3 regions of the Neobacillus sp. 19 genome follow, and region 3 is predicted to be linked to each of the others. Evidence: predicted binding sites of a transcription regulator. Region 3 holds the regulator's gene; each other region holds the start of a gene.

Region 1 (8,123 bases), on a different contig from region 3:
TTCAAAAACTTGATGAAAATTTTTCCAAGCTGTGGTTTTTTTTCTGGAAGAATAAAAGTAGGATTAATTTCAGGAGATTTGATAATTTGTTGGTATAATTTCGATTGGTTATATGATTTTCCACCGGCTAGGACATGAATGATCTTAACGGGACATCCAGACTCCATGTTTACGAATTCCTCCATGCTGTTTATGGCCCCTTCAATCCATGTTTGTTCCGTATTATGTGCTGCAGTTAGTTCTCTCATTAATTTTTTATAAAAAAATTTATGTTCCTTTTCTTGTTCAAGGTGATGCTTTAAGGAAAGAATAGGATTAAGCAGGATTACCGACCTGATGCATCCCTTCATTTTCTCCATTAACCTGACCGCGACCAGCGCTCCCATACCTTCCGCCAAAATATGAATTTTATTATTTAGGATTTCGCTGCGAATCACATGCTGATACAACCTTTGAGCAAGTTCAACAGCTTTATCGCTCCCCCAATTTCGCCCATAAAGATTTGAGGAAAAAATGGTGTACCCTGCATCTTTTAATTCATCAATGATGGCTAGCTTTCCTTCGTTTTGTGTCCAAAAGCATTTGCTCTCGTCCACAAAATGCCTTTCATCTCCAATGATTAAGATCCCAAATCCTGTTGGCTTTTCGGGGTAATGAATGATATTCCATTGGGTATCCATCTGAAAATTGCGATTTTCCATTGCTAAATCTCCTTTTACATATTTCCTCAACATATTGTATGTCATTTCACAAAAGATGAAAGGGAGTTTGCCCATTTTTCCGAATGACTTGAAAAGTTATTTCAGAAATTGATTTTATCTATATTTTTTTTACCGCGTATGGTAGTATTAACATTGATGAAAAATAAGTAAGAGGTGAAAAATAGTGCGATTTTTTTGGACCTTCTTCTGGTCATTTCTATTAGTGCAAATGCTTACATATGTTGTTAGTTCTATGACTCCAGGTGCAAAATTTGAATTTATGCCAGGCGTTATTGTATCTCTTGGTGTTACTGTTTTGATTTTCATTGCTGCTTCTGTTATTCCAAGAGAGCCTGTAAAGAATCATTAAAATAGGAGAAAAGGTCTTCCAAGTTATTGGACGACCTTTTTCTTTCTTATTTTACCTGAACCACCACTTCCCCATCTTTTATCATGATCTCCACTGTTGATTGATCATGTACCCTGCCTGCTATGATTTCACGTGCAAGCTTTGTTTCAATATTTCTTTGGATATACCGTTTCAGCGGTCTTGCACCGTAGATCGGATCAAAGCCATTTACCGCAATGAATTCTTTCGCATCCTCGCTAATTGAAATATCGATTTGCTGTTGTTTCAGCCGATTTTGCAGTTCCTTCATCATTTTCACAACAATATTTTTTATTTCTCCTAATGACAATGACTTAAATAGGATGATTTCATCAATCCGATTTAAAAATTCCGGACGGAAATGGCCTCTTAGCTGAGTCATAACTTTTTCTCTTGCTTCCTCTGAAATTTCAATCTCATTTTCACTTCGTTCAAGTAAGAATTGTGATCCAATATTGGAAGTCATAATAATTACTGTGTTTTTAAAGTCGACTACACGGCCTTGTGAATCTGTTATTCGTCCATCATCCAATGCCTGTAAAAGAATGTTGAACACTTCAGGATGAGCCTTCTCAATTTCGTCCATTAAGATAACGGAATATGGTCGTCTTCTAACAGCTTCCGTCAGCTGCCCTCCTTCTTCATAACCAACATATCCAGGAGGTGCGCCAATAAGCCTTGAAACCGCATGTTTTTCCATATATTCAGACATATCTATTCGAATTATATGTTCTGCGCTGTCAAATAACGACTCTGCTAATGCCTTTGCCAGCTCCGTTTTCCCAACACCCGTCGGCCCTAAAAATAAAAATGATCCAATTGGCCGGTTTGGATCCTTTATACCGGCACGAGCGCGAAGAACAGCATCTGCAACAAGATTCACGGCTTCGTCTTGCCCAATGACTCTTTCATGTAAAATGGATTCTAATTTCAACAGTTTTTCTCTCTCCCCTTCAACCAGTTTAGAGAGAGGTATTCCTGTCCATCTTGAAACAATATTTGAAATTTCTTCGCCGGTAACTTCCTCTCTAAGCAGCCGTTCGTCCTTTTCCGCCCCATTTTCTAATTGATTAAGTTCTTTTTCTGCCAGCGGAATTTGACCATGTCTTAGTTCTGCTGCACGGTTTAAATCATATTGATCTTCAGCCTGCTGCAGCTCCCGGCGAAGCTTTTCTAACTGCTCTCTTTTTTCCTGGACTTTCTGTATTCCTTGTTTCTCTTGCAGCCATTTTGCCTTCATCGCATTCGCCTGTTCTTTTAAATCGGCAAGTTCCTTTATAAGTGCTTCGAGCCGTACTTTACTGCCTTCATCGCTCTCCTTACGTAATGCCGCCTCTTCAATTTCCAACTGCATCACCCTGCGAGTCACCTCATCAAGTTCCGTTGGCATCGAATCAATTTCAGTGCGAATCAAGGCACATGCTTCGTCAACAAGATCAATCGCTTTATCGGGCAAAAATCGATCAGTAATATAGCGATCTGATAACGTAGCTGCTGCCACGAGCGCATGATCGTGAATCTTAACACCATGATGGACTTCAAATCTTTCTTTTAAGCCCCTTAATATGGAGATGGTATCCTCTACATTCGGTTCTTGGACAAGTACCTGTTGAAATCTGCGTTCAAGTGCCGGATCCTTTTCAATATACTTTCTGTGCTCATCAAGTGTAGTTGCTCCGATACAATGAAGCTCACCGCGTGCCAGCATCGGTTTCAACATATTGCCGGCATCCATCGCACCTTCCGTTTTTCCGGCTCCTACAATGGTATGAATTTCATCAATGAACAGTAAAATTTGCCCTTCACTTTTTTTAATCTCGTTTAAAACGGCCTTTAGTCGCTCTTCAAATTCACCCCTAAATTTAGCTCCGGCAATCAACGAACTCATATCGAGTGAAAAAATCGTTTTATCCTTTAAGCCCTCTGGAACATCCCTCCTCACAATCCTTTGTGCTAATCCTTCGACAATGGCGGTTTTTCCTACACCCGGTTCACCGATTAATACTGGATTGTTCTTTGTCTTTCTTGATAAAATCCGGATCACATTGCGAATTTCCGTATCCCTGCCGATGACTGGGTCCATTTTACCGGCTTTTACTTCGGCGACAAGATCTCTGCCGTACTTTTTAAGAGCTTCATATCCTGCTTCTGGATTTTGTGATGTCACTCTTTGGTTCCCCCTTATTTCTTTTATAGCATTTAAAACGGTTTCAGGTGTTTGCCCAAATGCTTGCAGAATCTTTTTCATTTCCGAATCATTTGTGTGGGCTGCGGCTAAGAGGAAGTGCTCAACTGAAATATATTCATCGGCGAATTTCGTGGCAAATTCTTCGGCGCTGACCAATAATTTTTGCAGCTTAGCCGTTATATACAGTTTTCCTTGTTCCACTCCTGAACCCGTAACTTGCGGTTTCTTTGACAAAGATTCCAACAGTTTTTTCTTCACTTGTTCTGACTGTAATCCAGCCTTTTCTATAATAGAAGTAATGAGACTGTCCTCTTGATTCATAAGAGATAAAAACAAATGAGATTCATCAATTTCTTGATGATTTTCTTTAACCGCTAAGGTCTGTGCCTCCATAATCCCTTTTTGTAAACGCTCCGTCATTCGGTTTAAGTCCACTTTATCGACACCCCTTCTGACCATTTTTGACCTTTTCTTTTATTATAAGACACTTTCTAAATAGAAGTAAAATTTTTCACATAGAAAAAGCCATCCGTTTGGATGACTTTCCATATTTACTAATTAAGGTTTTCTTTGATAAGTCCAAACCCTTTCATCATTTGATGTTTCGGGAAATGGATCCCCAGCTTTTAGCTTAATTTTTTTAGGGTTAAGCACATTATCACCCGTTTCACCAACTTCTATATACACACCATTATTTGGAGCCTTTTTTCCTGATTTAAACTGACGATTTTGTCCCACATTTTTCCCTCCTTCTCATCTACATTATTATTATTTCCATTTTAGGTTTGTCCATTATAGGAATTTCTTTCAAATTCCATCAGCAGTCGACATTATTTCCTAAGGAATATATCCCAATCCCATGTAACTACTTTTTGACGATTGTATGAACTTATTCCACATTTATTGCTAATTATTCTTAGTTAACAATATAATTATAGTAATATCCTGTAAATCAAACCTTTGCTGGCATTTATTTTTTAAAATTAATTCGAACCTTTAAGGTGGTTAGTCGTATGCAGATAGTAACAGAAATGCCCGTAACGTTGTCACACCTCTTTGATACGGTTCACCATATGAAAAAGATTGAAAAAGGGAGTTTTCTTTTTCAAGAAGGATCGCGAGCAGATGAATTATACATCGTACAAAGCGGGATTCTTCAAATTAGTAAGATTATTCCCGATGGAAGAGAGCTTACACTAAGAATGTGCTCCAAAGGAGACTTTGTCGGCGAATTAAATTTATTCTCCCCTTCTTCACGATATTTATTAAGTGCACGTGTTGTGGAGAGTGGTGAGGTGGCGGTAATCATGAAGGATGTTCTTGAGGAAAAACTTTCACAAAATCTCCCTCTTTCATTGGAATTCATTAAATGGATGAGTTTGCAATATCGTAAAACACAAACCAAGTTTCGCGATTTAGTTCTTCATGGAAAAAAGGGTGCATTATATTCAACCTTAATTCGAATAAGTAATAGCTATGGGGTTAAAACGAATAAGGGAATTTTAGTTGAGTTACCGTTAACGAATCAGGAGCTGGCGAACTTCTGCGGAACCTCTCGTGAAGTCGTAAATCGTCTGCTAAGTGATTTACGAAAAATAGGAATAATCTCCATTGATAAAGGGTCAATCACCATTCATGACTTGGATTATTTAAAACGTGAAATTGATTGTGAAGATTGTCCAATAGAAATTTGCAAGGTTGACTAAATAAAAAAGTCGGTCATTACGACCGATTTTTTTATTTTAAGATCACTATTTGTATGGCAATGATGATGAAAAAGAGCACCGAATTAATTATTTCGTAAATACCAATTTGCTTTGGTGATAATTTCTTTCCATAAAAAAGAATTGCCCGAAGTAAACTCGGAATAAAACTAAGTGCTGCAATCCAATAGCCGGCCGCAATCCATGCAGCAACAAGCAGTAGATGGTAGGCCCAAGAAATCCATTTGAATTTCGTATTTTTCTTTTCCCTAATCATGGATTTGACGTAAAACGTACAGCCGATAAAAAATAGCACAGATGTTAAAAAGGGAAAAATAATGGTCTCAAATGAAACAGCACCTCTCCCTAAATAACTACCCGCTAAGCCGGCAATTGAAAAGGCAAAAACAGCGCTTAAATCGTTCATAAAAGCACGATCTTGATTTTTTGCGGTAAAGTAAGCATTAATAATAAAAAAAGGGATCATTAGCAGGCCAAAGAATACAATAGACGGCCTTTCCAATAGTGGTAGCAATAACAGCAATAAAGCCGGCACTAAATAGATTAGCGACCACTTTGTATAAAAAGTGAGCTTTTTCTTTTTAAACAATAGCAGCATTGGATATGTTGCCAAGTACAATAAAAGCCAGCCAACAAAAAATGGGATATGCCTCCAGAGGAATCCTCCATCTATTACCCCAAGCCAAAAAGGGATGATCAACATTGCCCAAGCACCATGTTGTTTCGGTAAAAATAATTTCATCGCTTTCACTCCTCATTCCTGCTTACCTATACTATAAATTAGGACAGTAGAAAAAAATGTGAAGAGCATCACATGATAAAGCAAAAAAGAAGGCATTTGCCTTCTCTTATTTGACAACTTTATTAACATTTATGGCCGATCTCATTAACAAAGTTTTTGATTTGTTGAACGGTCCAACTTATGACTGCTTCATCATCGATATGAAAGATCGGCACATCCAGTTTGGCTGAAATGATGTCCATCATTTCAGCCTCCCAGAATACCACGGCTTGAACATTGTTTACGATATCTAATAACGTTAAATCCTGTTTTTCTTTCATTAGAACAAGCTTTGGGTAATTTTCCTGCTTATATCCTTCGACTAAAATGACGTCTGTCTGAAAATAGTGCATCAACTCGATCTGTTCTTTTAAACTATATGCACATGGTTCTGCTTGAAGAATCAGCCTGCCATCTCCTTCAACAAGGGTGGCAATCGCTCCTGCTGACAAGTGTTTTGTTGTGTCTTTTTTTTCTGCAGCATCGGGCTTCCCGCCATGTCCGTGATGTTTAATTGTCACCGTTGTTAACCGATTTGTTGACAGTTTTTCGATGAGCTTGGAAGTAAGGGTAGTTTTTCCGCTATTTTGATAACCAACCACTTGAAAAATAATCGGTTTTACCACGGCCACTCGCTTCCGGTCTGATCTTCAAGCATAAGCACCTCTACATCACAGCCTGCTGTAAAGCCTCTAGTTCCGCCTGGAAGAATCATTAACGAATTTGCACCAGCAAGGCTCATGATGATATTGGATTTGTCTAGACCACTTGGTGTTGTTTTTAGCCTGCCTTCCTCGATAAACGTGGAGCTGCGAACAAATCTTGTAAATGGATTCGCTTTTGGAAAGTCCACTTCAAGTAAGGCCTTTTCTTTCCTTAAATGGGGTTTTTCAGAAAATAACATTTTTCGAATAATTGGGCGGGCAAACAATTCAAAGCCAACATAACAAGCAGATGGATTACCAGAAAGACCGAACAAAATCTTCCCCTTATATCCGGCTACTGTCGTCACACTGCCTGGGCGCATCGCTACTTTATTGAAAAACACCTCGGCACCTAATTTTTCATAAATGGCAGGAAGATAATCAAAGTCCCCTACCGATACTCCGCCTGTTGTAATTAATAAATCAACTTCATTTAACCCTTCTAGTACAGCATCAAAGCATGTATCAAATTCATCGGGCAGTTTTCCAAAATATTTAACCACACCACCGGCTCTTTCGATTTGGGCGGCAATCATATGGGAATTACTGTTGCGAATTTTCCCCGGCACGAGTTCTTCTTCTACTTCTAAAAGTTCAGTACCAGTTGCAAACAAACCGACAATCGGTTTTTTCGCCACAGGGACATCCTTATAGCCGAAGGTAGCCAGCATGGCTTGGATACCCGGATTTACTAAAGTTCCCTTATTTACCAATACTTCTCCTTCTCTAGCATCTTCACCTATAAAGGAAACATTTTCTCCCTTGTTAAAGCTTCGTTTTATCGACATATAGGGGGTTTCGTCTTTTTCGTAGTCCTTTGCAACTTCAAACATGACGACAGCATCTGTTCCTTCTGGCATCATCGCCCCTGTCATAATTCTGACAGCCTGATTTTTGCCCACAACCTTTGTTGACACCGCTCCGGCACCAATGTGGTCAATCACTTCAAACTCGACTGGATGGGACTGTGAGGCCGAAAGGGTATCAATCGACCTGACAGCAAAACCATCATATGGTGCCCGATTAAAATGAGGCACATCACTTGTCGCGATCAAGTCCTCTGACAAAAAACGGCCAAAGCTTTCATTTATTGAAACATATTCCGTTATCCCATGTAATTGATGGGCCATAATTTTTTCAACTGCTTCCCCAATCGGAATCGGTTTTCTTCTCTCTAACAATTTCATCAGCTCCTGCCTTAAAACGTTTCATTTTTTTCAAATATGTACTAATAGTTTAGGGCTCCTATCCATTATAATCCTATTGAAAACTTGCTAACATATCAAATGTTACAAATTGAAGGAAAAAATGAAAAATCATAGTGGATGTGTGATGTAGGTCACCTAATTAAGATTCATTTTCAATTATGCTTAAGTCAGATACAAACATTTAAAAAATTTTAGGAGGAATGTATTATGACTTTCACCATTACCGAAAATTCATTAGTTAAAGATATTGTAAACGAATTGCCAAAAACAAGTGATGTGTTTAAAAAGAACCGGATTGACTTCTGCTGCGGCGGAAACATTCCATTATCACAAGCTGTAGATCAAAACGGACTTGATATGAACACATTAATGGAAGAATTAAACGTGGTTTTTGAAAAATACGAGAACACCGAAAAAGATGTAGAAGTA
Region 2 (8,123 bases), on a different contig from region 3:
AGTTCATATCATGATAGATGAAGATATCGATCCAACCGTATTACAGAGTATCACCGCTGTCTTACCGACCGAACCCATAGAAGGATAAAAAATGGAAGCTCTCGTTTAGAGAGCTTCCATTTTTTTATCTCATACCTAAATAACTTTTTCCTTCCGCTGTCATTTTATCAGGTGACCAGGCGGGCTCCCAGACAAGATTGACCTCTACATTTCTTGTTTTCTCGATTCCTTCTACACAATAGCGGACACCCCTTGTAATGCTGTCATGAAGCGGGCAGCCAGGTGTTGTCAGCGTCATCGTAATTTTCACATCATTTTCATCCGTAATTCCAACGCCATAAATTAAGCCTAAGTCCACTACATTGATATTTAACTCAGGATCATACACAGTTTTTAATTCTTCAAGGATTCTTTCTTCTAAATTCATGATAAACACCTCACTATTTTTTTATAACTCTAACAATATTAATGGCAATGATAAGAAACATGATGGATAAGATGAATTGTCCTATATTAAACAGTACGGCTGTTTTTAAGGCCAGGGCACAAAATATAATGATAACTGCCCCAATAAAGATTGACAGGACAGGGATAATGATTTTTTCATTCATCATTTCTTTTAATGTCGGCACTTTTGACTTCCCGATTTCATTGCTATATTTATAGGTCCACCAAAGAAACGGAACGATTTTATACAAATATCCAATAATACTAAGGACAATCCAAAGTAATAGATAAGCGTATACCAGTGGGCCAATTAGTGTAGTAAAGCTGTTGGTCCACAATAATATAAATGCTGCTAAATGGATGGCGTTGCCCAGTCCAATTGCAATTAGCGAAAACGTAAAGGGTTTATCTAGCTTTTTTTTCAATCTTTTATTGATAATGATTGTGGTATGCCAGCTGAAAATCGAAAAGCCTGCCAAAAGTAAGAAGAAACCTATTTTTAATAGACTGCTGCTATTAGAAAAGAAGGAAATGAGTGATAAAACGAGACCAGCAGTATAGTATCCATACACGTATCTTGCATGGACCATTGGAAACCCGTGTGACAAAGAAAACATAGGCACCATCTTATAGGAAAATCCGAAAATTAATAGGGTAAACCAGCCAGTAACACCCATTAATAAATGGCTTTTAAAGATTGAATGATAGTATTCAGCACCAATCCCTGTTTTTAAACAATAAATTAATGTAATTCCTAATGAAATAGTGATAAATAAACATACTAGTGCCGATCCCACGAAAGCAGTCAAAATGTTTGGTTTGGCTTGTAATCTTAATGTCATAAACATCTGCACTAAAAACATAATGATACCAATTAAGGTAACGACCCCTGGAATTAAAGCATTTTGCGGTGATACATAGAGCATAGCTGAAAAAGTGGCAATGCCTATTGCCGTAACATAAAATTGAACAAAGCCAAATTTCTCATTCCATATTTTCGTCAGGAAGGCAACAGGAACAAGCTGGTACATGGCTCCCATCGCTATCATTAACGCCCAGCCTAAAACTAATAAATGAGCTGAAGACCAGATCGCAGGGATTCTAAAGCTTCCATCAGCCATTAATTGACCGTTTACTAGCAATAGAATTTGCGAAAGTACTAGGGCGATTAAACTAAAAAAGATAAATGAGAAAGGCAGTTTAATATTTGTTTCACTCCCCATATTTTGAGGAACCATAATAGTACACCTTCTTAGCGAAAGATCTCGATTTTAAAACTTCCGTCAGTTTGCGGTTCTGTGCGTTGCTTGTAGCCCAGTTCTTCGAGCTGCTCATAAAGGAACATCGGTCTCCTGTCATTAATAATCGTTAAAACTTCATTCTCCCCAAGCGTTTCAAGGGCAGCCAATGTCCGCATCATTGGCTGCGGCGGTTCTAACCCGCGATTATCTAATATCATTTCAATCACCTTCCCATCCTATTTCTGTTAGCTTTTCTTTGTAAAGATAACTTTCCAGTGCTTTTTTTCAATTTCTACTTCTTCATGGGTAAAGCCTTTTGCTTTTAGAACGGCGAAAAGCGGTACTGGCTTAAATGGAGCATGAAGAATAAAAATATCATTATTCTTACATTCCTTAATGGTCTCCATAATTTTTTGAAACGGTTCAATTTTATTTTTAAGATCCTCGCGCACGTCCAATTCAATTACTCTTTTTTCCATTTGCTTGACAACCCCTTCTATTTTTATTTGTGCAAAATTTCTTTATCAATAGAATAACTCTTGTTGTAATGCCTCACGATCGATTACATAATACCCATCTTCGTCTTGTGTAACAAATTCCTTCTTTTTTACATGATTGATGGTTCTGCTGACGGTTTCTCTCGAAGTACCAATCATATTGGCTAATTCTCGATTGGTGAACTGAGTTGTAAGCTTGTAGCGATCTCCAGCCTTCTCCCCGTTCGATTTACACAGTCTAATGAGTAGTAAAATAATTTGTTCATATGTGTTATGGAGAACTTGTGCTTCCAATCTTCCTTGCAGGTCAACAATTTTTTCCCCCAACACTTTAAAAAGCTTAATGCAGAGTTCCGGATAGGAAATAAGAATTTCTTCAAATTTGTCAATCGGGATGACAATGAGATGTGCATCATCCATCACCTCGGCATGTGCAGGGAAATTCCCTTTTCTAAAAAATCCGGCATGCGGAAACATTTCTCCCGGTTCAAGGACAGAGATTAATTGCTCTTTGCCCGAATGATCTGTTTTATAAATTTTGATTTTCCCGCTATGAATGAAGAACACGCGGTCAAGATGATCATCCTGCATAAAAACATACATCTTATGCTTATAAAACCGAGTTTGAGCAATCTTAACGATTGGGTCAAGCTCCATTAAGGATAATTCCTTGAAGATTGGGACATCAGACAACCGTTTGATTATGTCCTCCTGCTTCATTAACATCACCTTCATATTATTAATTCGATTTAAACTCATTGTAGCAATGATTTTTTCGTATTAATGTGACCTCCATCATAGGTAGATCATTTTTATTGAAAATAATTCTCAATGTGACAATTTTGTGAAAGAAACATTTAGTGTGTGACAATTATCACAGCTAAGAAATGAGGATATTCACTTTGTGATGCTTTTTTCAAAGTTAAAATACAGTCTGTAATGAAAATAGAGAGGATGAAAGGCATGGAAATAGAACATCGTACGTCTACCGGTAAAGTATTGAAGACGAATAAAAATGGTCTGTTAAAATCTGTTTTAATTGCGACTATTTTAATTAGCTTCACCGTTTTACTCGTTGGCGGCTATTGGATATTTAAAGAACAAGCGCCACGGCCATTAGAAGTGACAAATGAAAGTGGTGATGTCCTTTTTACAAAGGAATCTATTATGGGCGGTCAGGCAGTATTCCAAAAGTATGGTTTAATGGACTACGGTACTGTTTTAGGACATGGTTCATACATGGGGCCTGATTATACGGCAGAAGCCCTTAAAATTTATACAGAAGGAATGCAGGCTTATAAAGCAAATGATAAATATGGAAAAGATTATGCTTCTTTAAATGAGGATGAAAAAATAGTTATAAAAAACAAAGTTATAAAAGAAATGCGTAAAAATCGCTATAACAGCCGAAAAGATACAATGGTTTTAACAAATGCTCAAGCTTTTGGTCTTGAAAAGGTAAGGGCACATTATCAAGAAATTTTTACGAAGGGTGACGGCTGGGGATTAAAACCAAACCTAATTAAAGAGGAGGATATGCCAAAAACGGATCGTGCATATGTGGCAACAGGCGATCAAATTACCCAGATATCTGATTTCTTTTTCTGGACGGCATGGCTCTCCAGTACCGTTCGCGAAGGAGATAATATCACCTATACAAATAACTGGCCATACTATGAAGACGCAGGAAATCAGTTATCTTTCTCTGCTGTTTGGTGGAGCGGCGCCAGCATAACCATTTTTGTCCTGGTATTAGGAATTATTCTTTTTGTTTTCTACCGCTATCAATTTAGTATGCAGGAAGCTTATAAAGAAGGAAACTTTCCTCGAATTGATTTACGTAAAATGCCGGTGACAAGTTCACAGGTGAAGAGCGGAAAGTATTTTGTTATCGTTTCTGCTTTATTCTTTGTCCAGTGTATGTTTGGGGCATTACTTGCGCACTATTACATAGAACCGGATAGTTTCTTTGGAATTAAGTGGATTCATGATATTCTGCCATTTAATATTTCAAAAGGTTACCACTTGCAGCTGGCTATTTTCTGGATTGCAACAGCTTGGCTTGGTATGGGTATTTATGTTGCTCCGCTTGTTGGCGGTTATGAGCCAAAGAAACAAGGATTACTAGTCGATATTTTATTCTGGGCATTGGTGGTCCTCGTTGTCGGAAGTATGGTTGGTGAGTGGCTTGGTGCCAATGGGTACCTAGGGAATAACTGGTTCTTGTTCGGCCATACAGGCTGGGAGTATATCGAGCTGGGACGTATATGGCAGATAATCCTGATTGCCGGCATGTTCATTTGGCTGTTCATCGTTTATCGGGGAATTAGGGCAGGTCTTAAGAAAGAAACCGATAAAGGTGGGTTGATCCACTTATTATTCTACTCGGCGATTGCTGTACCTGCATTCTACGTTTTTGCCCTATTTATCAACCCGGGAACAAGCTTTACTTTTGCTGATTACTGGCGCTGGTGGATTATTCACTTATGGGTTGAAGGTATTTTTGAGGTATTTGCTGTTGTTGTTATTGGTTTCCTTTTAGTTCAATTGGGTTTGGTAACAAAAAAATCTACTGTTAGACAGCTATATTTCCAATTAATCCTGCTTCTAGGCAGCGGGGTAATCGGTATCGGTCACCATTATTACTATAACGGTTCAGCTGAAGCGTGGATTGGACTTGGAGCTGTATTCTCAGCAATGGAGGTCATTCCATTAACACTGCTAATCCTTGAAGCATACGAACAATACAAAATGATGCGTGCAGGAGGTGTAGATTTTCCTTATAAAGGAACTTTCTGGTTCCTTATCTCTGTAGCGATTTGGAACTTGGTTGGTGCAGGGGTGCTCGGCTTCTTAATTAATCTTCCGGCCGTCAGCTATTTTGAACATGGACAGTTCTTAACACCTGCACATGGGCATGGTTCGATGATGGGTGTGTACGGAATGTTTGCCTGTGCTGTACTTCTTTATTCATTACGGAACATTGTGAAGCCTGAAAGCTGGAACGATAAATGGCTTAAATTCAGCTGCATCATGTTAAACGCAGGTCTAGCCGGAATGGTCTTCTTATCCTTGCTGCCGGTCGGCTTTATTCAAATCAAAGAAGCTTTCGACCATGGATACGCAACATCACGTTCAGCAGCCTTTCTGCAAAAGGATCTAGTTCAAACATTACTAACTTGGCGTGCGGTGCCTGACACCATTTTCCTTATTGGCGTTGTGGTATTAGTGGTATTCTGTCTAAAAGCTCTCTTCCATTTACGTAAGCCAACGCATAAAGAAGGGGAAAGTCTCCCAGTGAAAGATTTATCACTTGATGAAGAATAAGAAAAAATCCGCAAGGTCTAGCTTTGCGGATTTTCTTTTTCTTTCATTAGCTCTTTATAACAATCGAAACAATAAGTGTCGCTTTCTTCTGTGTGAACGCCGTTAAAGAAACCATCTAAACAATAAAGGTCTTTGTTACAGCATTTACATGAACCTACTAATTCTTGCAAGCTCCAAGCCCCCCTAATAAAACAGTATAAATAAAATCATGTATTAGGTGTGATACGCAGCACTAAATGGAAGCATCCATTTCCTTATAATAGAAGAGAAGTTAACATACTATAAGGAGTGATAATAATGCAAACCTATACAAAAGTGATCAATGTCCCAGATTTTCCACCACGTGAAAAGCATCCAACCATCTTTAATGGTTTCGATGGATTAGTGCCCGGTGAAACAATGATGATTGTTAACGACCATGATCCAAGACCGCTGTTATATCAATTCATGATGGAAAGATCTGAGCAATTTTCTTGGGAGTACCTTGAAGAAGGTCCCGAAACATGGAAAGTCGCTATTAGCAAGAAGTAATATGGTTTAGGTGTCTTTAAAACGACTGAACCTTAACCCTCTCTAATCATTTTACGTGAATATTTATTTTCCTAGTAACATCCTCTTTTCCCTATATATTATATTTTACAACAGAAATCCGTTTCTGTTGTTTTTTTATTCTCTTTCCGGTTATCAAATATCCACTTTTCAGAAAATATGATAAAATTTATCTGTTACAAAAAAAGGGGGATTCGTATGAGTGGTACACAAATAGAAAAAGAATTTCTAGAATATGTAAAAAAGATGTCTGCATATAATGAAGCACTTGGTTTAATTTACTGGGACCTGAGGACAGGTGCTCCAAAGCAGGCGGTAGAACAAAGGTCGGAAGTAATCGGAATGCTTTCTGCTGAAGTATTTAAAATGTCTACATCTGAGGAGATGGCCGCATACATAGCTAATTTATCAAAAAGGCCGCTGTCGGAACAAACCAGCAAAATTTTACAAGAATGCAAAAAGGAATATGAACGAAATAAGAAAATTCCTGCGGAAGAATATAAAGAGTTTGTCATTCTCCAATCAAAGGCAGAGAGTGTATGGGAGGAAGCGAAAGAAAAAGCAGATTTTTCCTTGTTTAGCCCATATCTAGAGAAGCTAGTTGCGACGACAAAACGATTCATCAACTATTGGGGTCACAAGGAAAAAAAGTACGATATTTTATTAGATATGTATGAACCCGGCATGACAATGGAAGTATTGGATCAAGTATTTGGTGAACTTAGGGAAAAAATCGTCCCGTTGGTCAAGCAGATTTCAGAGTCTTCCCATAAGCCGCAAACAGACTTTTTATTTAAATCGTTTTCAAAGGGAAATCAGCGTGAATTTAGCTTAAAAATCCTCGATAAAATGGGGTACAACTTTCATGCAGGAAGACTGGATGAAACCGTTCATCCCTTTGCGATTGGTTTAAACCCCGGGGATGTCCGTGTGACCACAAATTATGACGAAAACGACTTCCGTACAGCTGTTTTTGGTACCATCCATGAAGGCGGTCATGCTTTATACGAACAAAATGTTTCGAAGGACCTGATTGGTACACCACTTTGCTGTGGAACTTCAACAGGAATTCATGAATCGCAGTCACTTTTCTATGAGAATATTTTAGGCCGAAGTTTTTCATTTTGGAAAAATAACTACAGTCTTTTAAAGGAATACGCAGATGGTCAGTTTGATGGAGTTGAACTCGAAGAATTCTATCGGGCAATAAATGAATCTAAACCATCATTCATTAGAATTGAAGCAGACGAATTAACCTACCCGCTCCATGTCATCATCCGCTATGAAATTGAAAAAGGGTTGTTCAATGATGAAATCGAGGTAAAGGACCTGCCGAAGATTTGGAATGACAAATATGAGGAGTATCTAGGCATTTGTCCTAATCATGACGGGGAGGGTGTCCTTCAGGATGTCCACTGGGCCGGCGGCAGCTTTGGTTATTTCCCATCCTATGCATTAGGGTATATGTATGCAGCACAATTTAAGCATAAAATGCTCGAGGAACTTACAAATTTCGATCAATTAGTAGAACAAGGAGACCTGCTCCCAATTAAAGAATGGCTGACGAAAAATATCCATCAGTATGGCAAAATGAAGCAGCCGTTAGAAATCTTACAGGACGTCACTGGAGAAGGTCTTAATCCAAAATACTTAATTGAATATCTTTTTGAAAAATATGGAAAGGTTTATCAGTTAAAGTGAAAAAGGCCATTCCTGTATTATTCATTGCGATCAGTGCATCATTATGGGGAATTATTGCTATATTTGTAAGGGGCCTTACTGAGGCAGGCTTTACTTCGATGGAAATTGTTACTATCAGGGTTGTCACAGCGGCAATGTTGCTAATCATAATTGGAGTAATCAAATACCCTGCACAAATGAAAATCAAATTTTCGGATACCGGCCTATTTATTGGAACAGGGATCTTCAGCATTGTCTTATTTAATTGGTGTTATTTTTCTGCAATCAATCAATTGAATTTGTCGCTTGCGGTGATTTTATTATATACAGCACCAGCATTTGTAACCGTATTATCCTATTTGTTTTTAAAAGAAAAAATGAA
Region 3 (8,123 bases):
GGGTTTTCATGCCTTCGGAATCAGCCAAAGTTTGGCTGTCCCAGTTTGGCTGATTGCCAGTTTTTCAATTGCTCTATTCATCATTCTTTTTTTACTAAGGAAAGAAATGAAGGCAAACGATTTCGAAAAAAGAGGCGGTTCTTCCGCTGGCGCAGCGGTTATATGGGCGATTGCAGGCGTCTTCTTAGCTTATTTATCACAAGCCATAGCCATTATGATTGAAATACGCTTAGGTGTTGATATGGGTTCGGAGAATACGCAAAATATCCTTCGAATTATCGAAACCATGCCGGCTGCCATGCTTGTTTCCAGCGTCATTGGGCCGATCTTAGAAGAAATTGTGTTTCGAAAAATTATCTTTGGCGCTATGTACAAGCGTTTTAACTTTTTTATCTCGGCGTTGATTAGCTCGGTTATCTTTGCAGCGGCACATATGGAGTTTCAGCACATCCTGCTTTATTCGGCCATGGGCTTCACCTTCGCGTTCCTTTACGTTAAAACGAAGCGGATTCTCGTACCAATTTTTGCCCATGTCACGATGAATACCTTGGTTGTTTTGGTTCAAACTGTTTACAAAGATGATATTGAGAGATTGAGGCGTGAGGCTGAAGCGCTGCAAAACTTTATCGGAGGATTTCTATGAAACGTTCACCCTTGTTTTCCGGAATTATTTACTTTCTGCTTGGTGCAGTATTTACCTTCTTTGCCATCGACGACGTGCAAAAGAACGGCTGGGGCTTTTTCAGTTACCTGCTTGTCTTACTGGCAACATTTGACTTTGGCTCGGGTTTGAAAATGATGGCCTTTCATTTTAAATATAAAAACCAATTGAAAAAATAAGAAAAGGGATCCCTGCATTTCCATCGGAGTTGGGGTCCCTTTTTGCGTCTTTTTGTCAATAATTCGCTCCATCTATTAGCCGTGGTCTGATTCTGATACGTTTTTAGAAGCGATGCCCTTTATCAACAACCTTGAGCCTTTTATCGACAAATTTCACTGGTTTATCGACGTCTTTTGGACTTTATCAACGACTTTTAAACTTTTATCAACGACTTCGGGCCTTTTATCAACGACCATCCATTCCCGTAAATCTCCTCTAGATCTTTTCCGACATTTTAACCGTCGAATGCTTATCCTGAATAAAATCAGTCGAATATTCTACCCGGCCAATTTGACAGCCTGAACCGACTTTAACCAGTTTACCCCTGACGATATCTGCTGTCGTATTTTCAAGGAATACTTCATCGCCTTCAATTACCTTCACTACTAGTGACCCCTCATCCTTAACAAATGGAAGCAGTGATGTTTTTCTTTTAATTGTGATCTTTCCACCACCGATTTCCTCAGCCGAACTATTGCCAAAACGGAGAGCAATATTAATCGTATCCGCATTCAATAGACCTTTTATTTCAAATCCGCCGCTTAAATCAAATCTCTCATATTCGACGTCGCCGCCCACGGATATACTGCCCTTTATATTAGCTGTTTCACCTGAAAGCCGCTCACCCACTTCAAGAGTCCCAAGGATCTTGATTTTTTTCAAAGCTGATTCACCAGCAATGGACAACGTCCCCATTACCAACATGTCACCAGACTCCATTTTCCCCATCACTACCGTTTCACCGATCACTTTTACAGATCCGGCTTTCACATTCTCCAATGCCTCACTCGTGCCGTATATATGAAACGTAGAACATTCTACATTACTTTCAATCGTCCCTTCCCCGCGGATGCTCACCTTATCGTACCGGCCGCCAGGATAATTGCCTGAACCATTGATCGTCAGATTTTGACCTTTTTCCACTTCTTTCTCCCCCTTTATATCTTTCTCGACTCTTTCACAACTGCCTTTTTGTCAACTGAAAGCTTTCCGCTATATTCAACAAGACCAATCTCACATTTTGGCCCGATGGTAATCTCGTTGCCGCGGACAACAGCCGCCTTCGTATTTTCTAATTCGATTTTGTCCCCTTCGATACATTCCGTTTCCAGCTGGGTTTGAATAAACGACTTAAATAATCCCATTAATGCCGGTTTGTCTTTAATACGAATGGTTTGCCCGCCTATTTCTCTAACTTTGCACTCTCCAAAAATCTTAATATCCACTTCATCCGCATTTAAAAGCCCGCCAATGATAAACAGTGACTCCGCTTTAAACGATTCCGCTTCACAATCTCCCTCAACGGTCAGCCTGCCCTTAATGCTGATTTCCTCCGCTTTTAGCTTTCCTCCGACAGAGGTCTTCCCCGCCACGTTGAACTGTTCCGCGTAAAGGTTATGTTCAATTTTCGCCGTTCCATCGACTGATAATGATTTACAGTCAAGATTTCCTTTCACTTTTCCGTTTCCGTTAATCTTAGCTTTGTTCGTTACAACATTTCCATTTACCGTTCCCGATCCATTGCAATCGAATTCGACACAGTCGATATCACTGTTAACGGTTCCTTTGCCATTGATGGTTACATGGCGAAATTGCCCGCCGTTTGCCGAGCCAAAGCCGTTAATATTCAAGTCTCCCCTTTTTTGCGTATCCATGATCATTCTCCTTTATAATAACTTCGCCTTAATCTCTTCCATACAGTTCACGAGTGAAAGCTGAACCATCACTTTCGTCCCTTGGTCAAACTGAACAGCTTCCGCATTGATCAGTAATAAACAGGATGAAACCCCCAGTTTTCTCGTCAGCACTAACTCAGCATTTTTTTGTTTGATCGATCCCCTATGATCCTTTAAGACTTGAAGCAGCATTTTCCCTTCATCTAGATTAACTTCTCCGGACTGCAGCAGCTTCTCTAATACATAGACTTCAAGAATTCTTGAAAAATCAAAATGTGTTCCGCCCTTTTCAGTTTCCAAATATACGTCCATTACTGCACTCGAAACAATGTTACGCTCCAACAGTTCCTCTTTCGTGAAATGCAACTCTGTTACGTTAGGTGAAAACATGTCAGCCAGCTCATCCAATGATAGGTTTTCTTTCATCGTTTGAATCTTATCAATTCGCTCTAAAATCTTTTCTCTTGGAAAAAAGGTTTCCTGCCCCGTAAACGTTGATTTTCGAATAAACCAGTCCTCAGGAATTAGATCCTTTCTCTTCCAGCGATACAGCTGACCGTACGAGATTCCTGCCATATCTAATAAATCTTTTTTCGAAATTAACCCCTCGCTCATTTTTAATATCCCCTTTCTGGTTTTTAATGTAACATAACACTGTTACGTTGTAAAGAAGGCAATAAAAAAACTTTCCACAATTTCTGTGAAAAGTCTTAATCGACATTATTCTTCTATTTCCACTGTCGGATAATGCTTTAAAAAGTAGACCAGTGACTGGAGTTCTACTGCCAAGTCAATGTGATGTACCCTGATTGAGGATGTGACATTTAACCTTGCTGGGGTGAAATTTAAGATCCCCTTTACATTGGCATTCACAAGCCGGTCCGTGATCATCTGTGCTGCTTGGGCTGGAACGGTTAGAATGGCAACATGTATGTCTTCCTCCACTAACACTTTCTCCAACTCATCCATGTGAAAAACAGGTACTTCACGAATCATCGTGCCCATTTTTGCCGGATCGACATCAAAGGCACAGGCAATTTTTGTGTTATTATTTTTTAAAAAATTATAGTTTAAAAAGGCTGTACCAAGATTCCCCACCCCGATTAAGGCAACCTTAGTCAATTCATCCTGGTCAAGTGTTTTACGGAAGAATGTTAATAAGTAATTGACATTGTATCCATAGCCCTTTTTCCCTAATGCGCCGAAATAAGAAAAATCGCGTCGAATCGTTGCCGAATCCACTTTTACCGCTTCACTTAATTCTGCTGATGAAACCCTTTGCTTGCCTGAACTATGCAAATTTTTCAAAAATCGATAATAGAGGGGCAGCCGTTTGGCTGTCGCCTGTGGTATCTTCATCGTTTCATTACTCATATTCTCCCACACCCCTTTTGAATGTATGTTATTATTTCACTTGTTCCGTTCGCTTGAAGTCACCGTTTTTTCCGCCAGTTTTCTCGACTAAATAGGTTGGCCCAATGACCATCCCTTTATCAACTGCCTTACACATATCATAAACGGTTAATGCACAGGCCGAAGCAGCTGTTAGCGCTTCCATTTCCACACCTGTGTTCCCTTTTGTCTTAACAGCTGCAGCAATATGTAATTGAACCTGATCTTGCCCGCCCTCTTCCCATGTAAAAGAGATATTTACCCCTGTTAATGGAATCGGATGACACATCGGGATCAAATCCCACGTCTTTTTTGCAGCCATGACTGCTGCAACTTGAGCCACTGCTAGCACATCGCCTTTTTTCATTTCTTGGTTATTTATTTTTTCAAAAATTTCTTTACTGACCGTTATGCTGGAATGAGCAAGAGCGGTACGTGCCGTTTCTGGTTTATCACTGACATCGACCATCTTTGCTCTGCCCTCTTCATTAAAATGTGTAAATTCTGCCATAAAAATATTCCTCCTATCCAAAAATAATACACTATTTTTCCTAAAATGTGTGTGAAACTTTGAACTTTTTTGATAGCCATTGGCTTTATTGCCCGTAATCCGGTTATACGGTACACTATTAGTATGTATATAGAGGTGAAATTAGATGATTTTGTTACAGGTTAATCAATTACAAAAATATTATGGCGCTGACCTTATTTTATCGAATATAAAGCTGGAATTACAAACCCGTGACCGTGTCGCCCTCGTCGGCCGCAACGGCGCAGGAAAATCGACATTATTGAAAATTATTGCCGGTCATTTGTCACATGATGGCGGTGAGATTATAAAGCCGAAAGAAGTGACCATCGGCTATTTAGCGCAAAATACCGGACTTGAGTCCAAATTATCTATTTGGGAAGAAATGTTGACCGTGTTCGAACCCTTGCGTGCAATGGAAAAGTCACTGCGCAGGCTGGAAGAACAAATGGCCGACCCTGCTATTTTCGAGGACCCTGTTAAATACGAACGGATTTTAAAAGAATATGATCTGCTCCAAGTAAAATTTAAGGAGCAAGGGGGCTATCAATACGAAGCCGATATCCGCTCCGTTCTGCATGGCCTTAACTTTCACGACAGCACCCTGATGATTTCCAGTTTAAGCGGCGGACAGAAAACCCGTCTTGCCCTTGGAAAGCTGCTGTTAACGCGTCCCGACATTTTGATTCTGGACGAGCCTACCAACCATCTCGATATTGATACATTATCATGGCTCGAACAATATTTACAGAGCTATGATGGCGCGATTTTAATCGTATCTCATGACCGCTATTTTTTAGATAAGGTTGTGACGCAGGTCTATGAGGTATCCCGCAAGCAAATCGGGCGGTTTCCCGGGAACTACAGTGCCTACCTTGAGCAAAAAGCGGCCAATTATGAGCGCGATATGAAACTCTTTGAGAAGCAGCAGCAAGAAGTCGCTAATCTGCAGGACTTTATCCAACGAAATTTAGCGCGGGCTTCGACCACGAAGCGAGCGCAAAGCCGCCGGAAAAAGCTCGAAAAAATGGAGCTGATGGATCGTCCGCTTGGGGACGAAAAATCGGCAACCTTCTCGTTTGAAATTGAAAAACAAAGCGGGAATGACGTTTTAACGGTGGATTCACTTGCCGTCGGGTATGAGGGTGAGATGGTTTCAGAGGACATCACCTTCCGCGCCTATAAAGGAGAGAGTATTGCTCTTGTTGGTCCGAATGGAATCGGAAAATCGACACTGTTAAAAACCATCATAAAAAAATTGCCCGCACTTGCTGGATCAGTTTATTATGGAACAAACCTTTCAATTGGTTATTATGACCAGCAACAGGCCGAATTAACCTCCAATAAGCGTGTCTTAAATGAACTCTGGGATGATTATCCGTTAAAAAGTGAAAAGGAAATTCGGACGGTGTTAGGTAACTTCCTCTTTTCCGGCGACGATGTGTTAAAAATTGTCTCCACGTTAAGCGGCGGTGAAAAAGCCCGATTGGCGCTGGCTAAGCTGATGCTGGAGAAAGCAAATGTGCTGATCCTTGATGAGCCTACGAACCACCTTGATCTGGACAGTAAGGAAGTTCTCGAGAATGCCCTGATGGATTATCCTGGGACGATTCTGTTTGTTTCACACGACAGATATTTCATTAACCGGATTGCCACTAAAGTGTTGGAATTAAGCCGGCACGGCAGCACAGAGTATCTTGGGGACTATGATTATTATCTGGAAAAGAAATTAGAGCAGGAAGAACTTGCAGCCCTTGCACTAGCAGCCTCCACGAAAGCAATTGTGGAAAAGGATGCTTTTGAAAAAAATAGTTATCAACAGGATAAGGAAACTAAAAAGCTGGAACGGCAGCGAAAACGAAAGTTAGAGGAAATTGAGCTGCGAATAGAAGAACTAGAGGAACACATTCAACAGTACGAGCAGCAATTATGTGAGCCGGAGATTTTTCAGGACCATGAAAAGGTAATAGAAATCAACATGAAAAATGAACATGCAAAAGCAGAGCTCGAGCAATTGATGGAAGAATGGGCTGAGCTTGCTGAATAAAGAATGAAACCGGGCTGATTGGATCGCCCGGTTTTTAGCTTTACTTCTATCAACAAAATGTTTGGTGTATCGACATACTTTAAAAATTAATCGACAAAATCTGAGTACAATTCGACAAATTCATAAAAATTATCAACATGTTTTAACATGTATCCACTTTTCCACAACATTATACACATTTCAAACAGTTTATTTTTATGCATTTTTTATGCTTTTCCACATTATCCACATTAAACACCGTTTTTATCCACATTATCAACAGTATACACAGACTTATCCACAATTTGTTGATTGTTATCAGTTTTTTTGAAAAATTTTATCCACAATATTAGGGGATGTGCGGTCCTTTTTTGCATTTATGTCCATTGAGGAGTTGTTCATTTACTGTTTGAGCTTTTCCTTTTGCAATTCGGTCAATGTAACCGCGTTTCATTTACCGTTTAAGCTTTCCTTTTTGCAATTCGGTCAATGTAACCGCGTTTCATTTACCGTTTGGGCTTTTCTTTTTACATTTCGGTCAATGTAATGGCTTTTCATTTACCGCTCGGGCTATCCTTTTTGCATTTCGGTAAATGAACACTTACTACATTCCTCCCAAAGTTCCCTACCAAAAAAAAAACTCTTCTAATTCAGAAGAGTTAGGTGTTATATATTTCGATATCCAATCCCGGTATGGCATTTAATGAAGAATCAGCCCTGATTCCTTTTTCAAACATGACACTTCCGGCGGCGGCAATCATCGCCGCATTGTCGGTACATAACGATAAGGGAGGAATCACCAATTCAATCGCCGGATGATCCGCAAAGGTCTTCTCCAGTGCTTTTCTCAGTCCCTTGTTCGCAGCCACGCCGCCAGCAACTACAAGCTGGCCGACACCATACTCAGCTACAGCCCTCTCCGTCTTTTTCACTAGTACTTCAATCACACTTTCCTGGAAACTGGCTGCAAGATCCTCGGGCGCAATCCGTTCACCCCGCTGCTCCGCGTTATGAACCGTATTGATTACCGCAGACTTTAATCCGCTGAAACTAAAATCATACGAGCCTTCCTCAAGCCAGGCCCTCGGCAAATCAATTTTCGGACTTCCCTTCTGTGCCAACCGGTCAATATGCGGACCTCCGGGATAAGGCATGTTTAACGTCCTCGCTACTTTATCGTAGGCCTCACCTGCTGCGTCGTCTCTCGTTTCTCCAATCACCTCAAAGTGACCATGCTCTTTCATATACACAAGCTCGGTATGCCCGCCTGAAACGACAAGTGCTAAGAGCGGAAACTTTAATTCAGTAACCAGCCTGTTCGCATAAATATGCCCGGCAATATGATGGACAGGGACAAGCGGCTTATTATGAGCAAAGGCAAGTGCCTTCGCCGCATTTACTCCAATTAAGAGCGCCCCCACTAATCCCGGGCCTTCTGTTACTGCTATAGCATCAATATCTGAAAAGGTTAATTGGGCCAGATTTAATGCTTCTTCAATCACAAGCGTTATTTGTTCCACATGATGACGCGAGGCAATTTCCGGCACCACACCGCCAAAGCGCTTATGACTTTCAATTTGCGAAGCCACTACATTTGCGACAATTTCACGGCCATCTTTA

What was found. Region 3 encodes Rex, which represses fermentation and respiration genes when NADH is low (regulators of the CRP and FNR family bind a similar motif). Its sites were predicted from a motif close to TTGTGAAATATTTCACAA; they were not measured.
Region 1: a site for Rex is predicted at 5,800-5,817, ahead of ACO1D1_RS13260 (YwiC-like family protein). Genes of this name have one in related genera too.
Region 2: a site for Rex is predicted at 3,088-3,105, ahead of ACO1D1_RS05545 (nitric-oxide reductase large subunit). Genes of this name have one in related genera too.

The regions. Positions count from the first base shown of each region.
Region 1 covers NZ_JBMPZU010000041.1:810-8,932, reverse strand. The annotation lists gene ACO1D1_RS13285 (hydrolase) at 1-701, opposite strand, end outside; gene ACO1D1_RS13280 (YjzD family protein) at 886-1,071, shown strand; gene clpB (ATP-dependent chaperone ClpB) at 1,118-3,712, opposite strand; gene ACO1D1_RS13270 (YjzC family protein) at 3,836-4,015, opposite strand; gene ACO1D1_RS13265 (Crp/Fnr family transcriptional regulator) at 4,309-4,983, shown strand; gene ACO1D1_RS13260 (YwiC-like family protein) at 5,015-5,743, opposite strand; gene mobB (molybdopterin-guanine dinucleotide biosynthesis protein B) at 5,866-6,414, opposite strand; gene glp (gephyrin-like molybdotransferase Glp) at 6,402-7,667, opposite strand; partial or broken gene ric (iron-sulfur cluster repair di-iron protein) at 7,902-8,123, shown strand, end outside.
Region 2 covers NZ_JBMPZU010000022.1:46,053-54,175, forward strand. The annotation lists gene ACO1D1_RS05515 (ATP-dependent DNA helicase) at 1-88, shown strand, start outside; gene ACO1D1_RS05520 (metal-sulfur cluster assembly factor) at 125-427, opposite strand; gene ACO1D1_RS05525 (hypothetical protein) at 441-1,685, opposite strand; gene ACO1D1_RS05530 (DUF2249 domain-containing protein) at 1,700-1,906, opposite strand; gene ACO1D1_RS05535 (DUF2249 domain-containing protein) at 1,934-2,167, opposite strand; gene ACO1D1_RS05540 (Crp/Fnr family transcriptional regulator) at 2,213-2,905, opposite strand; gene ACO1D1_RS05545 (nitric-oxide reductase large subunit) at 3,149-5,512, shown strand; gene ACO1D1_RS05550 (hypothetical protein) at 5,530-5,682, opposite strand; gene ACO1D1_RS05555 (DUF2249 domain-containing protein) at 5,810-6,043, shown strand; gene ACO1D1_RS05560 (carboxypeptidase M32) at 6,260-7,762, shown strand; gene ACO1D1_RS05565 (DMT family transporter) at 7,759-8,123, shown strand, end outside.
Region 3 covers NZ_JBMPZU010000099.1:119,730-127,852, reverse strand. The annotation lists gene ACO1D1_RS26955 (lysostaphin resistance A-like protein) at 1-643, shown strand, start outside; gene ACO1D1_RS26950 (YdiK family protein) at 640-840, shown strand; gene ACO1D1_RS26945 (cytoplasmic protein) at 1,097-1,804, opposite strand; gene ACO1D1_RS26940 (polymer-forming cytoskeletal protein) at 1,819-2,535, opposite strand; gene ACO1D1_RS26935 (YhbD family protein) at 2,548-3,171, opposite strand; gene ACO1D1_RS26930 (redox-sensing transcriptional repressor Rex) at 3,277-3,930, opposite strand; gene moaC (cyclic pyranopterin monophosphate synthase MoaC) at 3,962-4,459, opposite strand; gene ACO1D1_RS26920 (ABC-F family ATP-binding cassette domain-containing protein) at 4,605-6,524, shown strand; gene tsaD (tRNA (adenosine(37)-N6)-threonylcarbamoyltransferase complex transferase subunit TsaD) at 7,163-8,123, opposite strand, start outside.